2 regions of the Nonomuraea mangrovi genome follow, and region 1 is predicted to be linked to the other one. Evidence: riboswitches for the same ligand, from Rfam matches in the RefSeq annotation. Region 1 holds a riboswitch; the other holds the start of a gene.
What was found. A riboswitch is a leader RNA that binds a small molecule or an ion and turns the genes downstream of it on or off. The one in region 1 is predicted to bind guanidine.

Region 1 (7,804 bases):
CCCGGCCGGTCAAGACCAGGTTCATGACCCGGCTGGCCTCCGAGCTCGACGACGTGAAGTGCCTGTGGGTCTACATGGCCAACCCGATGGGCTCCACCTCCGACAGCAACAGGATCAGGCGTCAGTTGCTGAGAGAGGACCTGTTCACCGTCGTCATGGAGCAGTTCCCCACCGACACGGTCGACTACGCCGACATCGTGCTGCCGGCCACCATGCAGACCGAGCACATGGACCTGCACGCCGGATACGGCCACATGTACCTGATGTGGAACGAGCCCGCCGTCGCGCCCGCGGGCGAGGCCCTGTGCACCACGGAGACCTTCCGGCGTCTGGCCGCCCACATGGGCATGACCGAGCCCTCGCTGTACGACTCCGATCTGGAGCTGGCCGCGGAGCTGCTGTCCAGCGGCCATCCCTCCCTCGACGGCGTCACGCTCGACCGGCTGCGCAAGGAGGGGTGGGTACGGATGAGCTACCCCTCGCCGTTCAAGCCGTTCGCCGACGGGTTCCCCACCCCGTCGGGGAGGCTGCGCTTCCCCCGGCGCGGCAAGGCCTTCGTGCCCTCCCTGTCCTCCCGTACGGCGGGCGACAGGCTGACGCTGATCACGCCCGCCTCGCACACCTTCCTCAACACGACGTTCGGCAACAACCCCGAGCTGCTGCGCAGGGCCAAGGACCCCGTGATCCTGGTGAACCCCGCCGACGCGCAGGCCAGGGGCCTGTCCACTGGCCAGCGCGTCAGGGTGGTCAACCACAACGGCTACTTCCTCGCCGACGTGGAGGTCAGCGACCGCGTGGCCAAGGGCGTCGTGGCCAGCCCCAAGGGCAGATGGCCCAAGCACACCATCGGCGGATCGAACCCCAACGCCGTGGTGGACGAGCGCGACGCCGACATGGGCAAGGGCGCCGTCTACCACGACAACCTAGTCGAGCTCGAGCTTGAACCCCTCGTGTGACTGGGTGTAGCCGATGGAGCGGTAGAAGCGGTGGGCGTCCTCGCGCCTCTTGTCGGAGGTGAGCTGCACCATCGCGCACCCCCTGGCCCTGCCCTTGGCGTGCGCCCACTCCATCATCTTGCGGCCCCACCCCTGCCCTCGCAGGTGGCCGGCGACCCGCACCGCCTCGACCTGGAGGCGGGTGGCGCCGCGCCGGGAGATGCCGGGGATGTAGGTGAGCTGCATGGTGCCCACCACCTCGCCCTTCAGCTCCGCGACGATCAGCTCGTTGTTGGGGTCGGCGTCGATGGCCTCGAAGGCGGCCCTGTGCTCGTCGCCGTACTGTCCCGTCCTGGCCGCGGCGATCGGGTCGTCGAGGATGAGCGCCACTACGGCGGGCACGTCGGCGGCGCGTGCCGTACGGAAGACCAGGGAGTGCACGTAGTGCGACTCCATCAGGCCGGGGTTGGACGGCAGCGCCATGACCCTGCCGCTGGGCAGGAAGCCCTTACGGGCGTAGAGCGCGCGGGCGGCGGCGTTCGCGTCGACGGCCCACAGGCCGATCTCCTCGGCCTCACGGGCGCGGGCCCACGCGACGACCTCGTCGACCAGCCGCCCTGCCAGACCCGCGCCCCTGGCCTCCGGGGCGACCCACATCGACAGCAGGTGCACGTGGCCGGGGTGCTCCTCGAGGCCGCACACCAGCCCGGCGTCCTGGCCGTCGCCCACCGCCACGAACCAGACGGAGTCAGGGTTGGACAGGCGCTCGACCCATTTCTCCCGCGGGTAGGCGGCGTCCTTGTCGTAGGTGGATCCGAAGGCGTCGGGGGCGTCGGCCAGGGCGCGCAGCCTGAGGGCCCGCAGCCGGTCCGCGTCGTCGTCGCCAAGCCGCTCAAGAGTGAATTCCTGCATGCCCGCATCATGGCAGCCGGCCTCGGGGGACTCTCAGGGTGATTCCCCGATGTGGACAAGGGGTGCCGAAAGGCACTCTGGATACATGAACGAGCTCTCTCGACGCGAAGAACTGTCGTTGTCGGGCGCCGCGCTCCGTGGCGCCCCTTGGAAGGCCGCCGCCGTGGGCGGCGGTGCGGTGGCCGCCGTGAGCTTCGGCTTGGGCGCCATCACGGGGTCGGCCGACCTGTCGTGGGCTCTGGGCCTCGGCATCAGCCTGTTCGCCCTGATCGCGGCCATCGGCGCGGTCGCCAAACCGGAGGAGGGCGACAGGGTCACCAGGCAGGCGCGCAACTGGTCGCTGCGGCATCCGTGGAAGTTCGCGCTCCTGCCCGCGGGCATCACCGCGGTGCTGAGCTACCCCGTCCAGCTCGTGCTCGACGGCGAGGACATCTTCGGCGCCGCGTGGGACTCCCTGTGGAGCGGCGCGCTGGTGTACCTCATCGCGGGCATTCTGACGCTCACCATGAAGGGCAGGGCACGCTAGCCGCTCTCGGCGACGCGCTTCAACCCTTCGAGAGAGCGGCGCATGTTGGCGGCGTTGTGGGCGGCCCGATCGGCGACGTTGGTCGCGAGCCGCCCCACGACCAGCATGAACCTCCCCCTGGTGTCCCAGGTCTTCTGCTCCACGACGCAGCCCATCTCGCTGGGGGTGATGTCGAACCGCCAGACGGCGATGTCGAGCATCCCGCCGGCGCGGACGTGGTAGGCGAAGACGCGGCCAGGCTCGGCCGCGGTCACCGTGCAGACGGTCGACCAGCGGCGGGACCCGTTGCGGTTGCTGCCGCGGAACCTCGCGCCGCGCCGAGCCGAGCGCACCTCGCCGATCCAGCGGGCGCGCTCGCACTCGGCGTTCCATGCGCCCATGCCCTCCAGATCGGTCACCAGCTCGTAGACCCTCTCGGGCGGGGCGTCGATCTCGATGGACGCTGAGGCGCTGGGCTCACTCACGAGGACATTGTGTCCTTCTCCGCCTGCGAGCGACAGACGCAGAACTCGTTTCCCTCGGGGTCGTGCATGGTGACCCAGCCGGTGCCGTCAGGGTTGCGGTGGTCCTCGTGGACCTTCGCCCCGAGGCCGAGCAGGCGCTCGACCTCCTGGTCGCGGGTCCTTCCCTCGGTGCCGTTGACGTCGAGGTGGACCCTGTTCTTGACGGTCTTGCCCTCGGGCACCTGGATGAACAGCAGGAACGGATCCTGGTGGGTACGGATGGCGACCTCGGTGTCTCCGGGCTCGCACTCCCCCCACAGCGGCAGGCCGGTGGCGTTGCTCCACCAGGTGGCCAGCTCGTACGGGTCCGCCGCGTCGATGGTGACGGCGTGGATCTCAATCATGCGCCCACCCAATCGCCACATTCGTGAACGCGTCAAACCACGCTAGTGGCCCGCCCCCGCCAGGTTGAGGCCGACGACTCCGATGAGGATGAACGCGATCGAGCCCAGCTTGACGGCGGAGACGTCGTCGCCCATGAGCAGCATGCCGAGCGTGGCCGTGCCGACGGCACCGATGCCCGTCCACACCGCGTAGGCGGTGCCGACCTCGAGGCTCTTGAGCGCGAACGCGAGCGCGCCGAAGCTGAGGACGGCGAAGACGAGGAAGCTCACCGCCCACCAGACCTGGGAGAAGCCGTCGCTCATCTTGAGCGAGTAGGCCATCGCGACCTCGAGCAGGCCGGCGGCGACGAGAATGACCCAAGCCATGTGCACTCCTTTGTCGTAGGGGTGCGTCGTCTTGGCTTTCCGGGTACGGCGCGTCTCGTCCGGGAGCGGGTCGCTCACTCACTCCAACCGCTCAGGCGTCGTTCTGATTCCACCAGAGCGTGACCCACCGGTCGCGGGGCACCGGCCACATGCCCATCTCCATGGCCGTCGCGGCCACCTCGGGCGCCCGTGCGGGATCGAGGCAGGCTCGGTGGCAGACGCTGGCGGCCAGCTCCTCGATCGTGGCGAAACGCTCGATGGGCGCCTCCCGCTCCTCCACCCGCACGTCGAAGCCGAGCGCGGCGGCCAGGGCCACCGCGTCCTCGGCGATCGGCCTGACCGGGCGCCGCACACCGTGGAAGTGCTCCCACAGCGGGCTCATCCAGCTCATGGGATGGCGGTGCGGCAGCTCGATGACGACTCTGCGGGTGGCGTGGGAGTCGAGGGCGCGCAGGAAGGCGGCCAGATCGGGCACGTTGTAGACCACGTGCGCGGCCACCACGACGTCGGCCTTGCCCGCCTTCGCCTCGACCTGCGGCCAGTTGCCCTCGATCGTCGTCGCGTGGACGCCCGCCTTGTCGGCGCGCACGGTGAACTCGGCGAGCATCGCGGCCGAGGTGTCCACGGCGACCAGCTCGCCGAGCCTGCCGGCCAGCGGGAGGGAGGCGGCCCCCGTCCCCGATCCCACGTCGAGCAGCGTCCCACCCTCCGGCAGCGCCTCGGCCACCCTTGCCAGGGTCGGTCCTTCGGGTTCGGCCACCGCACGGTCGGTCCTGGCCGCGAAACGGGCGGGCGAGTGCCCCCACGGGTCCACGGGCGCCTTCGCCAGGATCTCCGGCGGGATGGCCCACGACTCCAGGTTCTGCCGCCACCGTTCGTTCAACGCCTCGGCATTCATGTGTCGAGGGTAAGTGCTTAGCAGAGGTTACCCGCGGGTAGCATTCAGAGTAAGGTTACTCGCCAGTACTAAACGCCCCCGGTTCTAGGAGAGAGCAGCCATGGGCCACTACAAGAGCAACGTGCGGGATCTGGAGTTCAACCTCTTCGAGGTCTTCGGTCGCCGCGACATCCTCGGTAACGGCCCGTTCTCGGAAGTGGACGAGGACGTCGCCCGCAGCATCCTGGACGAGGTCAACAGGCTCGCCACGGGTGTGCTGGCCGACTCCTTCGAGGAGGGTGACCGCACGCCGCCGGTCTTCGACCCCGCCACCTCGACGGTGACCGTACCCGATGGTGTGAAGAAGTCCTTCAAGGCCCTCGTCGAGGGCGGCTGGGCGCACCTCGACCTGCCGGCCGAGCTCGGCGGGCCCGGCATCCCCCGGACGCTGGCCTGGTCCACCGCCGAGATGGTGCTCGGCGCCAACCCCGCCCTCTACATGTACGCCGCGGGCCCCAACTTCGCCTACACGCTGTGGAAGCTCGGCACCCCCGACCAGAAGCGGTTCGCCGAGCTGGCGATCGAGAACAACTGGGGCGCCACCATGGTGCTGACCGAGCCCGACGCGGGCTCCGACGTCGGCGCGGGGCGCGCCCGCGCGATCCAGCAGCCCGACGGCACCTGGCACCTCGAGGGCGTCAAGCGTTTCATCACCAGCGCCGAGCACGACATGGCCGACAACATCTTCCACCTGGTGCTGGCCAGGCCCGAGGGCGCGGGCACGGGCACCAAGGGCCTGTCGATGTTCCTGGTTCCGAAGTACCACGTGAACCTGGACGACGGCGCGCTCGGCGAGCGCAACGGCGTCTACGTCACCAACGTCGAGAAGAAGATGGGCCTCAAGGTCTCCACGACCTGCGAGCTGACCTTCGGCGACAAGCACCCGGCCATCGGCACCCTCGTCGGCGACGTGCACGAGGGCATCAAGCAGATGTTCATGGTGATCGAGCACGCCAGGATGATGGTCGGCACCAAGGCCATCGCCACCCTGTCCACCGGCTACCTGAACGCGCTGGAGTACGCCAAGTCCCGCGTCCAGGGTGCGGACCTGATCAAGATGGCCGACAAGTCCGCGCCGCGGGTGACCATCACGCACCACCCCGACGTGCGGCGCGAGCTGATGCTGCAGAAGTCGTACGCCGAGGGCATGCGGGCCCTGGTCCTCTACACGGCCACCTTCCAGGACGAGCTCCTGATCAACCCGGGTGACAAGCACGCCGAGGCGATGAACGACCTGCTGCTCCCGGTGGTCAAGGGAGTGGGCTCCGAGCGCTCCTACGAGCTCCTCTCGCGCTCGCTGCAGACGCTGGGCGGCTCCGGATACCTGCAGGACTACCCGATCGAGCAGTACATCCGCGACGCGAAGATCGACTCCCTGTACGAGGGGACGACCGCGATCCAGGGCCTCGACCTGTTCTTCCGCAAGATCCTGCGCAACCAGGGCGCGGCGGTGGGCTCGCTGCTGACCGAGATCAACGCCTTCGCCGCCTCCGAGGCGGGCAACGGCAGGCTCAAGCAGGAGCGCAAGCTGCTCGCCCAGGCCGCCGCCGAGGTCAAGGCCATGGGCGACACGATGGCGGGCTGGGCGCTCGGCTCGCTGGAGTCGCCGCGCGAGATCTACAAGGTCGGGCTCAACAGCACGCGCTTCCTGCTGGCGCTGGGTGACCTGATCATCGGCTGGCTGCTGCTGCGCCAGGCGGAGGTCGCGCTGACCAGGCTCGCCGAGGGCGAGGACGCCTTCTACCAGGGCAAGGTGGCCGGCGCGTCGTTCTTCGCGACGACCGTGCTGCCGCGCATCGCGGCCGAGCTGGCGGTGCTGGAGAGCACCGGCCTCGACCTGATGGACCTGCCCGAAGAGGCGTTCTAGACCACCTGCTCCCGCGGCAGGTCCGGAAGACCGTCCACCCGTCCTGGTGGGCGGTCTTCCGTCTGCATGTCGCGGGGCGCACGACGGCCATGGCCGCGGGACGCGCCGCGGGATAGCGTCGCGGGCATGTCACCACGTGTCGAAGAGGTCTCCGACGGCGTCTACGCCTACATCCAGCCCGACGGGAGCTGGTGGATCAACAACACCGGGTTCATGGCCGGGCGCAGGGGCGTCATCTCCGTCGACGCCTGCTCCACCGAGCGCCGTACCCGCGCCTACCGCGACGCGATCGCCAAGATCTCCGACCGGCCGATCACCACACTCGTCAACACCCACCACCACGGCGACCACACCTTCGGCAACCACCTGTTCCCCGAGGCGACGATCGTGGCGCACGAGCGGACCCGCGAGCAGATCATCGCCGACGGGGTGCCCACCTACCTGGGCGCCTGGTCACCGGACGTCGAGTGGGGCACGCTCGACCCGGTGCCGCCGTTCCTCACCTACACCGACGGCGTCACCCTCTACTCCGACGACCTGCGCTGCGAGGTCAGGCACGTCGGGTTCGCCGCGCACACCACCAACGACTCCTACGTGTGGATCCCCTCGCGCAAGGTGCTCTTCTCGGGCGACCTGGTGTTCAACGGCGGCACGCCGTTCGTGCTGATGGGCTCGGTGGCCGGCGCGCTGTCGGCGCTCGACCAACTGGAGGAGCTCGGCGCGGAGACGATCGTCCCGGGGCACGGTGACGTGTGCGGCCCCTCGGCGATCTCCACGGTGCGCGGATACCTGCGGTTCGTCCAGGAGACAGCGGAGGCGGGGATGGCGGCGGGCCTGTCGCCGCTGGAGCTGGCCAGGCAGACCGATCTCGGCGAGTACGGCACGCTCACCGACAGCGAGCGCGTCGTGGGCAACCTGCACAGGGCCTACGCCGACGCGACGGGCGGCGAGGTGGACCTGGCCGCCGCCGTCCTCGACATGATCACCTTCAACGGCGGCCGGCCACTGACGTGTCACGCCTGAGGGTGTGATCTTCATCAGGAGGGTATGACCGTGTCCGTACGCGGTCTTTACCCTCCGGAGGTCGTCATGGGTGTCGGGGTCAGCATCTTCTTCCTCACGCTCGGCGCCATCCTCCGGTTCGCCATCGAACCCGACGTCTTCGGCAGTGCCGTCCACATGGACAGGATCGGCGTCATCTTCATGATCGTCGGTGGTGCGGGCATCGTGCTGAGCGTCGTCCTGGCCCCGCGGCGCGGGCGCACCTCCGAGGACAGGCTGATGCACAGGGAGAACAACCCGCCCGAAGTCTGAAAATCTCGGGAAGGACCGCTCGACAACCTCATCGGCCGCCACCGGCGCGCCGAGGTGCGCAGGTACCGCGCCATGGCCAGGACGGGCTGCTCGGGACGCA
Region 2 (7,804 bases), on a different contig from region 1:
GACCGCCGAGCGGCCGGCCCGGGTGTACTGGGCGATCTGCAGCTCCTGGCCGTCGCTGACGTGCGGGTCGGCGCTGACCTGGGCCGCGCTCGAGACACCGGTGGCCCGGTCCACGACGAGGTTCCGGCCGAGGTACGCGTTCACCTGGATCACGTGTTCGGGCAACGATGTGGTGCTGTTGCGGCAGAACATGTGGATTCCGTTGATGTCCAGTTCGCGCTGCAGGGCCATCAACCGGTCGTAGTTCACACTGTTCAGTTTCCCGCGCAGTCGCGCGAAGGTGGCGGGTGTCACTTCGATGGTCAGTTTGGGTGATCCGACGGACAGGATCGGCAGGCCGTCGGCCAGAGATGGCAGTGGCAGGTGGAAGATCTTCTCCAGTGCCTGTTCGTGGCCGTGCGCAATCCGGGGCTCCTGGGAGACGAAGTGCAGCATGACCTTTCGGGCACGGGGAAGCGAGGCGCGTGCGGAGCCTCCGGTCGACGTGGTGATCAGGAGGTCGTGGCCTGGCTTGGTGAGCCCGGTCTCGGCGAGCGTGTGTGCGGCGCCGATGAAGCCGTGGGCGCACGCGCCGAGTGCTCTGCCGGTCGGGGTCAGGACAGTGAGGTGGAGCTCGTACCCGTAGGGGCCGTCTGGCGCGCGCGGTTCGCGGACGGCGTCGATGAACACGGTTTCGGGAGTACCGGTGCGGCGGGCCAGCGCCTGGCGCTGTCCCACGTCCCAGGTCCCGACGTCGGCGCCCATGACGACGGCGAAGGGGTTGCCAAGCCCGCTGTGCGGATCGCGGATGTCGACGAAGGCCGAGCCGAACACGACGGAGGTCCGGTGCGGCAGCGTCACCGGCCGGCCCACAGGCATCGCGGCCGGGGACGAGGTGGCATCGGGCAGGGGGTCCGATGCGTTCCTGCGGCTCATGCGTTCGGCCAGAGGATGAAGAGGGGGTAGGCACGCCGGCTGGGCCGGTCGCCGATCTCCTTGATCGCCGCACGGATCTCGTGCAGGTGCCCGGTGGTCATCTGCAGTGGGGGCTCGTCGGGCTGGTAGGTGGTGCGGATCGGGTAGTCCACGCCTGGCTGCCTGGTCATCTCGATGTGGCAGCCGAGGACGTGGGTGACGGGTCGGCGGTCAGAAAAGTCGATCAGGCGGTCGATGGTCTGGGCGAAGGCCGACCAGTCCTGGATGTAGAGACGACCCGGGTAGACCGTGTCGCCAGTGAGCAGGAACCCGGTCCACCGGTCGTAGAACGTGACCGCCGCCTCGTGGTGGCCCGGGGCGGCCAGGCACTCCAACACGCGGTCGCCCAGGTCGACCTGCGCCACGGCGTCGGGATCCTTGCCGAACCCGAAGTACTCCCAGGCGGTGACCAGGTCCGCGCCGACCACCGTGGTGTCGGGGCGGTCGGTGAACTGATCGTCGCCCGCGACGTGGTCGCCATGCGGGTGGGTGTGCAGCACCAGCAGGTGGTACTCCTCCCGGGGGTGGCGGGCGAGCCAGCCGGCGACGAGCTCATCGACCACCTGGAGCAAGGGAAAGAACTGGGCGGATGCCGTGGCACCGGTGTCGATCAACACCGCCCGCGCGTTTCCGAACAGCAGGAACAAGAACGGCGCCTCGTAGTCGATCGCCATGTTCTGCCGCAGGATGAACGTGTGCTCGTCGTACGCATGGACCTGGATGTCCGGATCGGTGTTGTGCTTGGCCGACGGTGAGCCGTGAATCCACCGGACATCCAGCGCACGAGGCTGGGGAGTCACTCCAGTGAAATCGACCAGGGGAATGCCCGCATCCATGACGTCTCCTTCGAGTGCGTCGTCTTAGCGGGCCGGGTACGGCGCACATCTCGTCCGGGGCAAGCACGTACGGGCTTCCGCGGCGACGGTACCACGACAGCGATCAGCTACTCTTCGCCGCCGTGGATTGTCCTGGGTGCCTGTCGCCGCGGCAAAGCAGTGTTTGAGGATCCGCGACGCCTCTACGCCGCGCAGGTGCTGATGATCAGCGGCCAGCAGCGCATCCTGCTCCATCACGTCACCTTCGGACCCGCATCTACGAGTTCGAAGCCTGGGGCACCAGTCCCTAGGCTCGCCCTGCAGGGATGGCGGGCGCCGCCACGCAGTGGACTGCGCCGGCCCTTCCTCCCGGTTCGCGGACGGCATTGACCCGGATGCCGACGCCCAAGATGATTAACGATATGCTCCCGCGCCCAGGCGTCACCGCGGCAGGTCTGATCGCGCTCATGCTCGTCAGCGCCTGCGGTGACCAGCCCGCCGTCGAACGACCCGCTTCGGTAGCGTCTGCGAGCTGATCCGCGGCGGCGCCGATGAGGAGTGGATCGACGAGATCGAAGACGGGCAACCGTGCGATCAGACGAACTTGTACGGCATGCTGGTTGACCTGCCTGGAATGCCTCCCTGGAGAGCTGGCCTGCCCGGTTCACGCCAAGCTAGCCGAGCAGCGCGGTCGGGCGGCGTGCCGTGCACCCCTGAGCCCGACCGCCACAGCGTCACTGCGGCGGTCAGCGTGGCGGTGAACTCGGCATCGTGGTCCTTGTCGATGTCGGCCAGCAGCGCCTCTACGGGAGCGTTCAGACAGAGGGCATCAGGTCGCGGCGGCGCAGGAACGCCAGCCCCGCCGTGGCCAGGGTGACGGCCACAACAGTCAGCCCCAGCAGCGGTGCCACCGGTGATGAGACGCCGTCCAGCAACATCGCCGGCACGTGCACGAACGGCGACAGGTTGAGGACGATCCCGGTGGCGAGCTTGAACTCCGCCAGCAGATCCACGACCAGGAAGAGGCCGAGCACGGTCCAGCTCGCGGCCGCCGCCAGCCGTGGCAGCATGCCGAACAGCAGCGTCGCGATACCGACCACGGTCCAGACCGCGGGCAGGTAGGCCAGCGTGGCCCCGGCGACGCGGGCCACATCGCCGTCGTAGGCGAGCCCCGCCGCCGCGCCCAGCGCGGCCAGCAGCAGCACCGGGCCCACAATGGCGAACACCAGGTGGCTCAGCGCCCAGCGCAGCCGGCCGACAGGGGTGGACAGCAGCAGCTCGGCCCGGCCCGCCGCCTCCTCGCCACGGGCGCGCAGTGCCGACACCAGCGCCGCTCCCGTGACGAGCTGGCTGAGCACGTACATCACGAACGTGAAGAACACATCCGAGACGCGGGCGTCGGCGCCGCCGACGGTCGCGGCGAGCTCCTGGAGCTGCGGCGTGTCCAACTGGGCGTCCAGCCCCCGCGCTGACACGCCGAGCAGGGCGCCCAGCAGGCCGAAGCCGATCGCGAAGCCTGCGAGCGTGCCCCGGTGCAGGCGAGCGGCCAGGCCGAACGTGCCCGACAGCGCCCCGGTGGCGGGTCCGGGACGGGCGGCAACCAGACCGCCGGCCACGTCACGCCGCGTGGACAGCTCGAACGCGGCCGCCGCCACGGCGGTGACGAACACCGCGACCAGCCCCAGCACCCACCACTGGTCGCCGGCGTAAGGTTTGGTCAGCCGGACCCAGCTGAACGGTGACAGCCAGGCGAGCCAGCCGATGCCGCCGACGTCGGCCAGCGAGCGCAGCGCGAACAGCAGGCCGCCGACGGCGATCGCGAAGCCGCGTCCCGTACCGGATGACGCGGTGAGCTGCGCGGTGAGGGCGGCCACGGCCGCGAACGCCCAGCCGCCCGCGGCGATGGACAGCCCGAACAGCAGTGAGGAACCCGCGGGCAGGCCGTCCGCGACCAGAGCGGGCACCGACAGCAGGCCCAGCAGCAGGTTGGCGGCCAGCACGACCGCGAGCGCGGCGGCCAGCGGGGCGTGGCGGCTGACGACACCCGAGGCCAGCAGCTCGCGCCGGCCGGTCTCTTCCTCGACCCTGGTGTGCCTGATCATCAGCAGGATGCTGATCAGCCCGCCGATCAGCGCGAGGGACGAACCGAGCGTCCAGGCGGTCAGGCCGCCGACGCTCGCGTCGTAGATGGGGCCGCGCATGTGTCACTGCCGATAATGTCATCCGTGCAGGCCATCCGGCTTGCCTGACTGATCCCGACGTGCGCCGGCTCTGGCTCTCGGAAGGGACAGAGCCTCGGCAAGATGATCACTTGTGCTTCTTAGCCTGGCCTACCTGACCGTCACGAACGCCTTTGCCGCGCTGCGATTGCTACCGCTGGGAGATCGAGACAAGGACGTCGAGATCCTCGCCTTGCGCCACCAGATCACCATTCTTGAACGGCAGCTCGGCGCCGACACCAAGGTGACGTTCGCTCCCGAGGACCGAGCCTTCCTGGCCGCGCTCCTGTCATCGTTACCGCGCGAGGTCCTACGCCGACTGCGGCTCCTCGTGCGTCCGGATACCGTCCTGCGCTGGCACCGCGATCTGCTCAAGCAGAGCCACGCTCGCACTTGTCAGAGGAAGCGGCCGGGGCGTCCGCCCACCGTGCGATCCATCCGCGTGCTCGTTCTACGGCTGGTCCGAGAGAACCCCTCGTGGGGTTACCGGCGAGTGCACGGCGAACTCGCCACCCTCGGCATCAAAATCGCGCCGTCCACCGTCTGGGAGATCCTCAAGCAGGAAGGCATAGACCCGTCCCCTGAACGAGCGTCGCTCACGTGGGCGGACTTCCTGCGCTCGCAAGCCGACGCGCTGCTGGCTTGCGATTTCATCGAGACCGTCACTCTGAACGGGCAGCGTCAGTACATTCTGGTGGCCGCCGAGATCCGCCGTCTCCTGGCACACCTGACCAGCGCCGCCACCCGCCCCATCGACCAAATCCTGCAACGCGCCCTGGCCTGGTCACACCATCGACGCGCTCACCAGGCCCGCGCCCGCAGCAGCCACTACTGGAAACGTTGGCTCCGCCACAACAAGATCCAACTGTAGATCACAAGCCCTTAGCGGGCGGCCTTCAGGATCAGCCGCGTGACCGCGTCGGGGTGGCTCAGCATCGCGACGTGCGAGCTGTCGATCTCGACGGTGGTGGCCTTGGCCCGCTTGGCCATGGCGCGTTCGGCCTGCGGGGGGATGATGCGGTCCTGCTTGGCAACGAGGAACCAGCTTGGCACCGTCTTCCAGGCCGGAGGCCCGGACGGGGTGACGAGCGCGGCAAGGGCGCCGGGACGCTGGGTCGCGGCCATGACGCCGGTGGTGCTGTGCGGCAGATCCTGGGCGCACAGGCGGTGGAAGTGGGCGGGGTCGATGTAAGCGTCGCCGTCACCGGGCCGCTGGAAGGGCGGATCGAACGCCGGAAGGTGCTTGGCGGGCTGATCAACGAGTACCACCGAGCCCCGTAGCCGCTCCGGAGAACGCCCAGCTCAAGCCCTACGCGATGGATTTTGAAGCGGTACAGGCCCATAGCTCGCCGCGATCAGGGCGTCGAACGTCTCGCGCAACCACTGATCGTCGGCACAGATCAGCTCTGCGAACTTACCGTCCACGCGCCGCGTATCCAGGTCCCGCATCTCGATCTCTCCCCGGAAACCATTGATAGCGCCGCCAGGTCATCGACCGATACACTTATTCTATAGCCACTACTGCAAGAATCTGTCAACCCCCTCCTCGGTGGACTTGGCGGCAGGCCACGACTGGAAGTGATCACGTTGATCGAACGGCTCGACGACCCGGACTATCCCGCCTACACCACCGGTCAGGCCGCCCAGGTGCTCGGCGTGCAGCAGGCGTTCCTGCGCGGCCTGGACGCCGCCGGGGCCGTACGGCCGGGCCGATCGACCGGCGGGCATCGCCGCTACAGCCGTCGACAGCTTCTCTTTGTGACGCGCATCAGGGAACTGTTCGACCAGGGCCACTCCCTGGCCTCCACGATGCGGATCCTGTCGCTGGAGGACGAACTGGCAGTCGCCCGCGCCCACATCGGCCGACTCCAGGATCTGGCGCGTGGCCTCGAGGCCGCCGCGTCCGAGGCCGTGGCAGCCGATCCGGCAGAGGGTCGCCCGGAAGTTAGTTGACAATTCGACCGCAAGCTTATCTACAATGTGGACTAGAGGTTTTCCTCTTGTGGCAGAACAGGTATCCCGGGGTGCCCAGGCCGCCCCGGGGGTCTTCGGAGGTGAAGCAAGATGCTGCTGACGTCGATCGACCCGTTCGTGCAGGAGTTCGAGCGTCAGTTCGACCGGCTCACCCGCCAGGCCGCCGCCGAGGGCGTCGGCGCGGTGATGCCGATGGACGGAATCCGCCGCGCCGATGACGTGGTGCTGCGATTCGACCTGCCCGGTATCGCCCCCGACTCCATCGAGGTCACCGTCGACCGCGGGGTGCTGTCGGTGAGCGCGCGCCGCGAGGAGGAGTTCGGACAGGACGAGCGCGTCTTCGTCCGCGAGCGGGTGATGGGAGCCTTCACCCGCCGCGTCTACCTGTCGGAGCACCTCGACAGCGACAGGATCGACGCCGACTACACCAACGGGGTGCTGACCGTGCGCATCCCGGTGGTGGAGAAGGCCAAGCCACGCAAGGTGGAGATCAGCCGCGGCCAGAGCAAGGCCATCAACGCCTGACCCGACGGCGGGGGGGCGGGCCATGGCGCAACACCGTGGCGCATGGTCCCTTGGCTCGCCCCCGGCCCCTGCGGCGACCGGGTGGCACCGCGGATGCGGTACCACCTGGTCATCGCGATGGTGCTGCAGAGCCGCACGTGGATTGTCAACTGGCATGAGGAGCGCGCTCTCGCAGCCGTCGACATCCCGCTGCTCGGCCTCCCCGGCCAGGCGCCCGTGTGGGTCGAGATCGAGCACGACCCCAACGACACCTTCGTCTTTCTCGACTTCAACTCCAGCGCAGTCACCCTCCACCCGGTTTCGTTGGGCAGCCCGCAGGCGGCATGCGAGAAGCCGTATCCAGGCGAGCAGCCCTACGCCTGCCGGTAGCTGACCGGGGAGCAGTGGATCCGCGTCCACAGGCTGGGCGGTGTCGTCTTGTTCGGCGTTCGGCACGGCGTACTCGTCGAGATCAACAGCCCATCACAGGAACAGGCGGTGACCACCCTCGACAGCCTCGCGCCGACAACCGAGGCGGCACTGGCATGGTCACGCTGACCTGTGGGATCCGCGCATCCACCTAGATCCACCCCGGCGCTCAACATCTTCGAGCACTGACATTTGGTCCGCGCGATCCACTGACATCTTCTCCGCGCTCAACACGTCGCTGCCATACAGCAGCTCCTGGAGGTACTGCTCATCGCCGAGACACCACCCCACCCACCGGACAACACTCTGATCGTGCAGGGCGTGCTCTCGAAACCCGTGGAGTGTTCTGCGCACTTCTTCACAGACCGCCAGCAGAGACACCCACAGGCTGGAGTCAAGGCGAACGCCCAAACCGCGGAACACCGGACCGGGCTACGCAATCAGACAAAGCAGGTCCGCCGCGATGTCATGATCAACAAGGTAATCAGACTCACCACCGCAGCCGGACTAGCGGGCGTCCTACTCGCGACCGCGTCGGCGAACGCTGCTCCGGAGGAGCGCACTGCCGGACCCCGCGCCACCAGCGCGGTGAGCGCTCAGTCGACTGTGCAGCGTTGGACGCGGAAGGACAAGTTCGCCACCGCCTACCACCCCCAATGTCGTGGCTGGGAGCGCCACATACCGCCCTACAGGAGCGGCCGGTACATCAAATCCAGCAGGCAACTGCACTGCAACAGGGGCGGCTGGGGCCGGCACATGTCGATCACGACCACGCTGCAGCAGTACCGGGGCTTTGGCTACTGGCGAACCAAGGCCACCAGATCCGCCAAGGACAGCAACGCGACGCCGGCCTTCACCATCAAGCAAGACGTGCGCTGGAAGTGCTCGGGCGGTAGCCAGCTTTACCGC

Region 2: linked by a shared signal. The riboswitch ahead of ACFSKW_RS06885 (MBL fold metallo-hydrolase) and the one ahead of ACFSKW_RS11935 (DMT family transporter) in region 1 are both predicted to bind guanidine.

What each region holds. Positions count from the first base shown of each region.
Region 1 is NZ_JBHUFV010000017.1:68,731-76,534, reverse strand. Features, by position in the region: gene ACFSKW_RS11960 (molybdopterin-containing oxidoreductase family protein) at 1-956, shown strand, start outside; gene ACFSKW_RS11955 (GNAT family N-acetyltransferase) at 924-1,847, opposite strand; gene ACFSKW_RS11950 (hypothetical protein) at 1,933-2,373, shown strand; gene ACFSKW_RS11945 (SRPBCC family protein) at 2,370-2,837, opposite strand; gene ACFSKW_RS11940 (VOC family protein) at 2,834-3,220, opposite strand; gene ACFSKW_RS11935 (DMT family transporter) at 3,263-3,586, opposite strand; guanidine-III (ykkC-III) riboswitch at 3,607-3,667, opposite strand; gene ACFSKW_RS11930 (class I SAM-dependent methyltransferase) at 3,678-4,484, opposite strand; gene ACFSKW_RS11925 (acyl-CoA dehydrogenase) at 4,585-6,390, shown strand; gene ACFSKW_RS11920 (MBL fold metallo-hydrolase) at 6,517-7,413, shown strand; gene ACFSKW_RS11915 (DUF6458 family protein) at 7,480-7,704, shown strand.
Region 2 is NZ_JBHUFV010000011.1:40,040-47,843, forward strand. Features, by position in the region: gene ACFSKW_RS06880 (PhzF family phenazine biosynthesis protein) at 1-840, opposite strand, end outside; gene ACFSKW_RS06885 (MBL fold metallo-hydrolase) at 912-1,790, opposite strand; guanidine-III (ykkC-III) riboswitch at 1,804-1,871, opposite strand; gene ACFSKW_RS06890 (ABC transporter permease) at 2,585-3,970, opposite strand; gene ACFSKW_RS06895 (hypothetical protein) at 4,083-4,859, shown strand; gene ACFSKW_RS06900 (alpha/beta fold hydrolase) at 4,871-5,257, opposite strand; gene ACFSKW_RS06905 (MerR family transcriptional regulator) at 5,567-5,941, shown strand; gene ACFSKW_RS06910 (Hsp20/alpha crystallin family protein) at 6,053-6,487, shown strand; gene ACFSKW_RS06915 (hypothetical protein) at 6,530-6,856, shown strand; gene ACFSKW_RS06920 (hypothetical protein) at 7,208-7,804, shown strand, end outside.